DNA from 4 places in the Pseudomonas oryzae genome. Region 1 is predicted to be linked to each of the others. Evidence: predicted binding sites of a transcription regulator. Region 1 holds the regulator's gene; each other region holds the start of a gene.

The links. Region 1 encodes sigma-54, which starts transcription at its own class of promoters, with help from an activator protein. Its sites were predicted from a motif close to ANTGGCATNNANNTTGCTNT; they were not measured.
Region 2: nirB (nitrite reductase large subunit NirB) is a predicted target of sigma-54. The motif match lies at 1,569-1,588, and genes of this name have one in related genera.
Region 3: nirB (nitrite reductase large subunit NirB) is a predicted target of sigma-54. The motif match lies at 1,209-1,228, and genes of this name have one in related genera.
Region 4: BLT78_RS18200 (pilin) is a predicted target of sigma-54. The motif match lies at 1,379-1,398, and genes of this name have one in related genera.

What each region holds. Positions count from the first base shown of each region.
Region 1 is NZ_LT629751.1:94,547-96,746, forward strand. Features, by position in the region: gene ptsN (PTS IIA-like nitrogen regulatory protein PtsN) at 1-24, opposite strand, end outside; gene hpf (ribosome hibernation-promoting factor, HPF/YfiA family) at 35-343, opposite strand; gene BLT78_RS00480 (RNA polymerase factor sigma-54) at 416-1,906, opposite strand; gene lptB (LPS export ABC transporter ATP-binding protein) at 2,117-2,200, opposite strand, start outside.
Region 2 is NZ_LT629751.1:1,976,183-1,978,382, reverse strand. Features, by position in the region: gene nirB (nitrite reductase large subunit NirB) at 1-1,418, opposite strand, end outside; gene BLT78_RS08705 (bifunctional protein-serine/threonine kinase/phosphatase) at 1,741-2,200, opposite strand, start outside.
Region 3 is NZ_LT629751.1:3,323,856-3,326,055, forward strand. Features, by position in the region: gene nirB (nitrite reductase large subunit NirB) at 1-981, opposite strand, end outside; gene yccS (YccS family putative transporter) at 1,519-2,200, shown strand, end outside.
Region 4 is NZ_LT629751.1:4,001,415-4,003,614, forward strand. Features, by position in the region: gene pilB (type IV-A pilus assembly ATPase PilB) at 1-1,215, opposite strand, end outside; gene BLT78_RS18200 (pilin) at 1,448-1,981, shown strand; gene BLT78_RS18205 (hypothetical protein) at 2,126-2,200, shown strand, end outside.

The DNA of each region.
Region 1 (2,200 bases):
CAGGATATGCTCTAGTCGAATCATCGGAAAATGATCAGCGGGCGGCGGCGCCCTGTTCGCGCTCGATCTGCTTTTCCTTGTGCTTGATCAGCTGACGGTCCAGTTTGTCAGCCAGGAGGTCGATGGCTGCATACATGTCTTCGTGCTCGGCGTTGGCGACCACTTCGCCGCCGGCAACGTGCAGGGTAGCTTCGATCTTCTGCTTCAGTTTCTCCACCTGCATGATCACCTGAACGTTGGTGATGCGGTCGAAATGGCGTGCCAGGCGCTCGAACTTCTCGTTCACGTAGTTGCGCAGAGTGTCGGTCACTTCCAGGTGTTGGCCACTGATATTGACTTGCATACCGCTTCTCCTTATTACCCACGTTGCTGACGGGTTGCCCCGTCATCGAATAACTGTGTTCGCGATCAGTCGTTACACCAGTCGCTTGCGCTCGCTCGATGGCGCAATGCCCAGGGATTCCCGGTACTTGGCAATTGTCCGGCGGGCCACCTGAATCCCCTGCTCTTCCAGTAAACCAGCGATCTTGCTGTCACTCAACGGCTTTTTCGGATTTTCCGCGGCCACCAGCTTCTTGATGATGGCGCGGATCGCCGTCGACGAGCATTCGCCACCCTCGGCGGTGCTGACATGGCTGGAGAAGAAATACTTGAGTTCGTAGATGCCGCGCGGGGTATGCATGTACTTCTGCGTGGTGACCCGCGAGATGGTCGACTCGTGCATGCCCACCGCCTCGGCGATGTCGTGCAGTACCAGCGGTTTCATCGCCTCCTCGCCGTATTCGAGGAAGCCGCGCTGCAGCTCGACGATCTGGGTGGCGACCTTCATCAGCGTCTCGTTGCGGCTGAGCAGGCTCTTGATGAACCAGCGCGCTTCCTGCAGCTGGTTGCGCATGTAGGTGTTGTCGGCGCTGGAGTCGGCGCGGCGCACCAGGCCGGCGTAGTGCGGGTTGACGCGCAGGCGCGGCATGGCGTCGGGATTGAGCTCGACCAGCCAGCGCTCGTTGTCCTTGCGCACGATCACGTCGGGCACCACGTACTCGGCTTCGCTGGCCTCGATCTGCGCGCCGGGACGCGGATTGAGGCGCTGGATCAGCTCGGCTATCTGGCGCAGTTCGTCTTCCTTGACCCGCAGGCGGCGCATCAGCTGGCTGTAGTCGCGACTGCCGAGCAGGTCGAGGTATTCGCGCACCACGCGGCGCGCTTCGTCGAGCCAGGGGGTGGTGGCCGGCAGCTGGTTGAGCTGCAGCAGCAGGCACTCGCTGAGGTCGCGCGCGCCGATGCCCAGCGGCTCGAACTGCTGCACGCGGTGCAGCACCATCTCCACCTCGTCCAGTTCGATGCCCAGCTCGGGATCGAGGGAGGTGAGGATGTCCTCGAGGCTTTCCTCGAGGTAGCCGTCGTTGTTGATGGCGTCGATGATCGACATGGCGATCAGCCGGTCGTTGTCGCTCATCGGGGTCAGGTTGAGCTGCCAGAGCAGGTGGCTCTGCAGGCTTTCACCGGAGGAGGTGCGCGCGGTGAAGTCCCACTCGTCGTCCTCGCTGCTCGGCAGGCTGCTGGCACTGGTCTGGTAGATGTCCTCCCAGGCGGTGTCCACCGGCAGCTCGCTGGGGATGCGTTCTTCCCACTGGCCTTCGTCGAGGCTGTCGGGGTCGCGTTCGACGCTGACGCTGCCGCCCTCCAGGCTCGCCGCACCGTGAGTGGCGTCGCCTTCGGCCAGCGGGTCGCCGCTGTCGAAATCATCGCCGTCTTCCTGGCGCTCGAGCATCGGATTGGAGTCGAGGGCTTCCTGGATTTCCTGCTGCAGGTCGAGGGTCGACAGCTGGAGCAGACGAATGGCTTGTTGCAGCTGCGGGGTCATCGTCAGCTGCTGGCCCATCTTGAGGACTAGCGAGTGTTTCATGGCTTGGGAGTTGGCACCTTGGGGTCTGCCAGCGCCTGCGCGCTGTCCACTGCTGGGCGCCGGGGCGCCGCTGATAGCAAATTATATGCCCGATATTTGCCAGTTTGCCTAGGCTTGACAGGCAGGCGAAAAGCCGCAGTCAGGTAGGGATATGCGACGCCCGCGCGGTACGGCGGGCGTGCGGCTCATGCGTGAAGCGGTGGGAGGGACTTACAGGCGGAACTCTTGACCCAGGTAGACGTCCTTCACCAGCTGGTTGGCGAGGATGCTCTCGGCGTCGCCCTCGGCGATCAA
Region 2 (2,200 bases), 1.9 Mb from region 1:
TGCTCGACCAGGCCGGCGCAGGAGCCGCAGGAGCTGGCCGCTTTGGTGTGCTTCTTCACCTCGTCGACGCTGAACAGGCCGTTTTCCTGGATGGCCTTGACGATGGCGCCCTTGCACACGCCGTTGCAGCCGCACACCTCCATGTCGTCGGGCATGTTCGCGGCGCTGTGCTGGCCCTGGTGGCCGACGTCGCCGATGGCGTTCTCGCCGAAGCCGGCCGCGCCGAACATCAGGTGGTCGCGGATCTCGCTGATGTTGGCGCGCTCGCGCACCTGGCGGAAATACCAGCCGCCGTCGGCGGTGTCGCCGTACAGGCAGGCGCCGACCAGCACGTCGTCCTTGATCACCAGCTTCTTGTACACGCCGCCGATCGGGTCGGAGAGGGTGATGGTCTCGGTGCCGTCCGCGCCCATGAAGTCGCCGGCGGAGAACAGGTCGATGCCGGTCACCTTGAGCTTGGTCGAGGTCACCGAGCCCTGGTACATGCCGATGCCGAACTGGGCCAGGTGATTGGCGCAGACCTTGGCCTGCTCGAACAGCGGGGCGACCAGGCCGTAGGCGATGCCGCGGTGGCTGGCGCACTCGCCGACGGCGTAGATGCGCGGATCGAAGGTCTGCAGGGTGTCGCTGACCAGGATGCCGCGGTTGCAGGCGATGCCCGCGCGCTCGGCCAGTTCGGTGTTGGGGCGGATGCCGGCGGCCATCACCACCAGGTCGGCGGGGATCACGTCGCCGTCCTTGAACTGGGCGGCGCACACCCGGCCTTCGCCGTTGTCGAGCAGGGCGGCGGTGTGGGTGTTGAGGCGGAAGCGGATGCCGCGCGCTTCCAGGGCGGTCTGCAGCAGCTGGCCGGCGGTCCTGTCCAGCTGGCGATCGAGCAGCCAGTCGCCGATGTGCACCACGGTGACGTCCATGCCGCGCAGCTTGAGGCCGTTGGCCGCCTCCAGGCCGAGCAGGCCGCCGCCGATCACCAGCGCGTGGCGGTGGGTCTTGGCGGTCTCCATCATCATCTCGGTGTCGGCGATGTCGCGGTAGCCGATCACGCCGGCCAGATCGTTGCCGGGGACCGGGAGGATGAACGGATTGGAGCCGGTGGCGATGATCAGGCGGTCGTAGGCGGCCTCGCTGCCATCGGCGGCGATCACCTTGCGGTTGCGGCGGTCGATGTCGACCACCTTGCAGCCGATGCGCAGGTCGATACCGTTGTCCTTGTACCAGTCGAGGTCGTTGAGCACGATCTCCGCGAAGGTCTGCTCGCCGGCCAGCACCGGGGAGAGCAGGATGCGGTTGTAGTTGGGATGCGGCTCGGCGCCGAAGACGGTGATGTCGTACAGGTCCGGCGCGAGCTTGAGCAGCTCCTCCAGGGTGCGCACCCCGGCCATGCCATTGCCGACCATCACCAGCTTGAGCTTGTTCATGGTTTCTCTCCCGTCGCGGAAACCGACCTGCGAAAAACAAAAAAGGCGTCCCGCCGTTGCCAGCAGGACGCCTTTGTCCGATTCCCGAATCGCTCGGGGAGCGCGCCCCTCGCCGTTGAGGGTTACGCCCGATGAATTGTTGGATCGAACAAAGCATATTGCGTGCCAGGTTTCTGAATATGGCTTTTTGCGGGGCTTCGGCGGGCGTCTTGCGGGAGTCGGGCGTGATGGCCGGGGTTTGCTGGCACCGCTTTGATGCGGTTCGCCTCGTTGTGGTGCGTCGGCGCCAGGCTGCAGGCGATATTCGGGCGCAGTGCAGGGCTTACGCCTTGAGTGTCAGTACCAGCAGCACCAGGTTGGCCAGCAGCGAAACCAGCGCCAGACCGCGCCAGAACTTCAGCGGCTCGCGTTCGAGCAGCGGGCGGTTCGGCAGATCGCGGGCACGGCGTTCGCCCTGGTCGAGCGCCAGCAGCCATTCCTCGCAGGTCTCGAAGCGCTGCGCCGGGTTGGCGGCGACCGCCTTGAGCAACAGCTCGTCGAGCCAGGCCGGTAGGTCAGGCCGGTAGCGGCTGGCCGGGGTTGGCGCCTTGTTCGGCGGCTGTTGGAAGGGCTCCAGCTCGCCGTAGGGATACTGGCCGGTAAGCAGGCGGTACAGGCAGACGCCGGCGGCGAACAGGTCCTGGCGCGGCTCCGGGGCGGCGCCGGCGAAGGCTTCCGGGGCGATGTAGCTGGGTGTGCCGGGCAGGCTGTGCGCTTCGTCGCTGGACAGTCCGGGGCAGTAG
Region 3 (2,200 bases), 1.4 Mb from region 1:
GGTCGACATGTCGGCGCCGCTGAACGCCTCGTGCGGCTCGCCGGCCAGCTGCGCGGCCACGCCGCGCGCCATGCCGTAGCCGGGGGCGACCAGGCCGAACACGCTGCCGTTCCACGACGCGCACTCGCCGATGGCGTAGATCGCCGGATCTGAGGTCTTGCACTGGCCGTCGATCACCACGCCGCCGCGCGGCGCGATTTCCAGGCCGGCGCTGCGGCCGAGGGCGTCCTGCGGGCGGATGCCGGCGGAGAACACGATCAGGTCGGTCTCGAGGAACTCGCCGTCCTCGAAGTTCATCCGGTAGCGATAGTCTTCGCCGGCGACGATTTCCCGGGTGGCACGCGACAGGTGCACGCCGACGCCCAGGGCCTCGATCTGCGCGCGCAACGCGGCACCGCCCTCGGCGTCCAGCTGCACCGGCATCAGGCGCGGGGCGAATTCCACCACGTGGGCCTCGAGGCCGAGGGATTTCAGCGCGTTGGCCGCCTCCAGGCCGAGCAGGCCGCCGCCGACCACCACGCCGCGGCGGGCGTTGGCCGCGGCGGCGCGGATCGCGTCGAGGTCCTCGAGGGTGCGGTAGACCAGTCGCGAGTCGCCCTCGGCGCCCGGAATCGGCGGCACGAAGGGATAGGAGCCGGTGGCCAGGATCAGCTGGTCGTAGGCCTGGCGCCCGGCGCTGGTCACCACTTCCTTGCGCTCGCGGTCGATCTCCAGCACCTGCACGCCGAGGTGCGCCTGCACGCCGTGGCTGGCGTAGTAGTCGGCCGCGCACAGGGCCAGCGACTCGGCATCGCGGCCGCCGAAGTATTCGGACAGGTGCACGCGGTCGTAGGCGCGCTGGCGCTCCTCGCCGAACACGTGGACCTCGAAGCTCGCCAGCGCCCCCTTGCCGACCAGTTGCTCGACACAGTGATGGCCAACCATGCCGTTGCCGACGATGACCAGATTCGCTTTGCTGCTGGAAAAGTCACTGGAGCTCATAACCCGTACCTCGATCGAAGCCACTGCCCGGCAGGAGGGGCAAAAAACCGCAAAAAAAAAGCGCCTGGAGCCGTCGAGCGGCTCCAGGCGCCTTTGCCTGGTATTCCTTGTGCGGTGAGTGCCTGGCAACGCTGCCCGGCTCACCGGTCCTGCGCCTGGGGCGCGATGGTCGCCATTGACCATTCTGGACGGTCTGCCACGCCTGGGTGGCAGATGCTGAGCACACCTCAGCAGATTCCGTGCCAGCCTTGCCATGAGCCGGCGTAACCGCTGCCCAAGCCGCGACGCAGAGCCTCGGCCCAGGCAGGCAGCGGTCTCCGCCAGCGCCCGGCCGTGCCCCGACGACGCACTCGCGCCGCCGGCACATCGAACCAAAACGGTGCGCCGGTGGCGGAAAGATCCCGTTTTCGGTGCGGTTACCGCGCGGACTCGAGCCGATGCGCGCCAGGGCCCGCGCCCACCTCTCCCGGCAGCGCCGAGCCTGCGTCTACAATGCGCCTTGCCGTGCGCCCCCTTTCCTCCAGCCGCCGACCGCCCATGCCCAATCCCTCGCTCCGCCAATCCCTGCGCCGCCTGTGGGCGCTGGACAAGTTCAGCTACAGCCTGCGCGTGCTGATCGCCTTCGCCGGCAGCATGGCGCTGAGCTGGCAGCAGGGGCGCATGGAGCTGCTCATCCCGCTGTTCCTCGGCATCATCGCCAGCGCCCTGGCCGAGACCGACGACAGCTGGCAGGGCCGCCTGCAGGCGCTGCTGGCCACCCTGGCGTGCTTCGCCGCGGCGGCCTTCGCCGTCGAGCTGCTGTTCCCCTACCCCTGGCTGTTCGTCGCCGCCCTGGCGCTGTCGGCCTTCGCCCTGACCATGCTCGGCGCGCTCGGCGAACGTTACGGCACCATCGCCTCGGCCACCCTGATCCTGTCCATCTACACCATGATCGGCGTCGACCAGCGCGGCGGCGAGGTGGTCGACCTGTGGCGCGAGCCGCTGCTGCTGGTCGCCGGCGCGGCCTGGTACGGCCTGCTCTCGGTGCTCTGGCAGGCGCTGTTCAGCCAGCAACCGGTGCAGCAGGCGCTGGCCCGGGTGTTCCGCGAGCTGGGGATGTACCTGCGCCTCAAGGCCGCGCTGTTCGAGCCGCTGCGCGAGCTCGACGTCGAGGCGCGCCGCCTGGCCCTGGCGCAGCAGAACGGCAAGCTGGTGAGCGCGCTCAACGCCGCCAAGGAGA
Region 4 (2,200 bases), 740 kb from region 1:
TTCGGCGGTTTCCAGGTCGCGGATCTCGCCGACCATGATCACGTCCGGGTCCTGACGCAGGAAGGCGCGCAGCGCCTGGGAGAAGTCCATACCCTGCTTGGGATTGACGTTGACCTGGTTGATACCTTCCAGGTTGATCTCCACCGGGTCTTCGGCGGTGGAGATGTTGATGTCCGGGGTGTTGAGGATATTCAGGCCGGTATAGAGGGAAACCGTCTTGCCCGAACCGGTGGGGCCGGTGACCAGGATCATGCCTTGCGGCTGGCTCAGTGCCTTGAGGTACAGCTCCTTCTGCTCTTCCTCGTAACCGAGGGCGTCGATACCCATCTGCGCGCTGGAGGGGTCGAGAATCCGCATCACGATCTTCTCGCCCCACAGGGTGGGCAGGGTGTTGACGCGGAAGTCGATGGCCTTGTTGGCGGAGATCTTCAGCTTGATTCGCCCATCCTGCGGCTTGCGCCGTTCGGAGATATCCATGGCAGCCATCACCTTGAGGCGTGCGGCGATGCGACTGGCCAGCTGAATCGGTGGGCGAGCCACCTCGTGGAGCATGCCGTCGGTACGGAAGCGCACCCGGTAGGTCTTCTCGTAGGGCTCGAAGTGCAGGTCCGAGGAGCCGCCGCGGATGGCGTCCAGCAGCATCTTGTTGACGAACTTGACTACCGGCGCATCGTCGGCATCGCTGCCGGCCACTGCCTCTTCCTTTTTCTCACCGCTCTGGTCGATGTCTACGCCGTCGAGGTCGACATCGGCCAGGTCCTCCATGCCGCTGGTGCCGGTATCGAAGAACTTGTCGATGGCCTCGCCCAGCTTGTCGTCTTCCACCAACAAGGTTTCCACGGTCAGGCCGATGCTGAACTGGATGTCGCGGATCGCCTGCTGGTTGGTCGGGTCGGAGGCGCCGACGAACAGCAGGTTGCCGCGGCGCAGCAGCGGTAGCACGCGGTGTTCGCGGATCAGCTTCTCACTGACCAGCTCCTTGGGTTGCAGCTCCTTGTCCAGCGCCTTGAGGTCGAAGAGCGGCAGGCCGAACTGCTCGCTGGCCATCTCCGCCAGCGCCCGCGGCTTGACCAGCTTGTTCTGCACCAGGTGGCTGACCAGCGGGACCTTGTTGCGCAGCGCTTCGGCCTGCGCCTGCTGTGCTGTTCTGGCATCCAGCAGCTCGGCGAACACCAGCTGGCGGGCCAGGCCGGTGAGGGCGATGGAGTCGTTCATGGGGGAGGCAACCTGTAAATCCGGTGGCTGCCTTATAGCGCAATGCCGTAGCGCTGCCAATTCCATACGAGCGGTGTGACAAAAAACGGCAGATCCTGGCGCGGATGGGGTTTCATGGGCGGGTGCATGGCCTGCAAACCCCGCAGAACAAGGCTTCTGCAAAGTTGGCATGCGGTCTGCATTAACTCTGGCAGGTCCGCAAGACCTCCTCTCTCTACATGGAGTACTAGTGATGAAAGCTCAACTGCAGAAAGGCTTTACCCTGATTGAATTGATGATCGTGGTCGCGATCATCGGTATCCTGGCTGCCGTCGCCCTGCCGGCCTACCAGGACTACACCATCCGCTCCCGCGTGACCGAAGGCGTCGGCCTGGCCGCCAGTGCCAAGCAGATGATCGGCGAAGTCAATACCGCAGCTGAGCTGACCGCTACCGCTAATACCTGGAACGCCCAGGCCAACGGCACCGGTGCCACCAGTAAGTACGTCACCTCCGTGCAGGTCGATCCCGGCACTGGCGAGATCACCGTCACCTTCAACGAGGCCAACGTCGGTAACATCCCGGCCGCTTCCACCCTGGTCTATACCCCCTACGTACAGACCGGCGTTGCTCCGGTGCAGCTGGCTGCCAACTTCGGTACCGGCAACACCGGCTCCGTCGACTGGGGCTGCGCTTCCGTCAACAACGCCGTCTCCACTGCTCGTAACCTGCCTGCTCTGAATGTCGGTACCCTGCCGCCGCAGTTCGCGCCGAGCGAGTGCCGCTAAGCAGAACGGGTCGCGCCTGATCTGCTTAGCGCCTAGCGCGGCCCTTCTGTCTTGAGTAAAAGACCCCTGATCTAAGGGGTCTTTTGCTTTGTGGGGGATTAAAGATTCGATATGCAGCCGTTTGGAGTTTCGCTCGAGATGGGTATGACGAAGTCGGTGAGTCGTTGGGGCGCTTTTGCTGTCCATCTGCTGATCAGCTTGCTGGTCTTTACCGTGCTG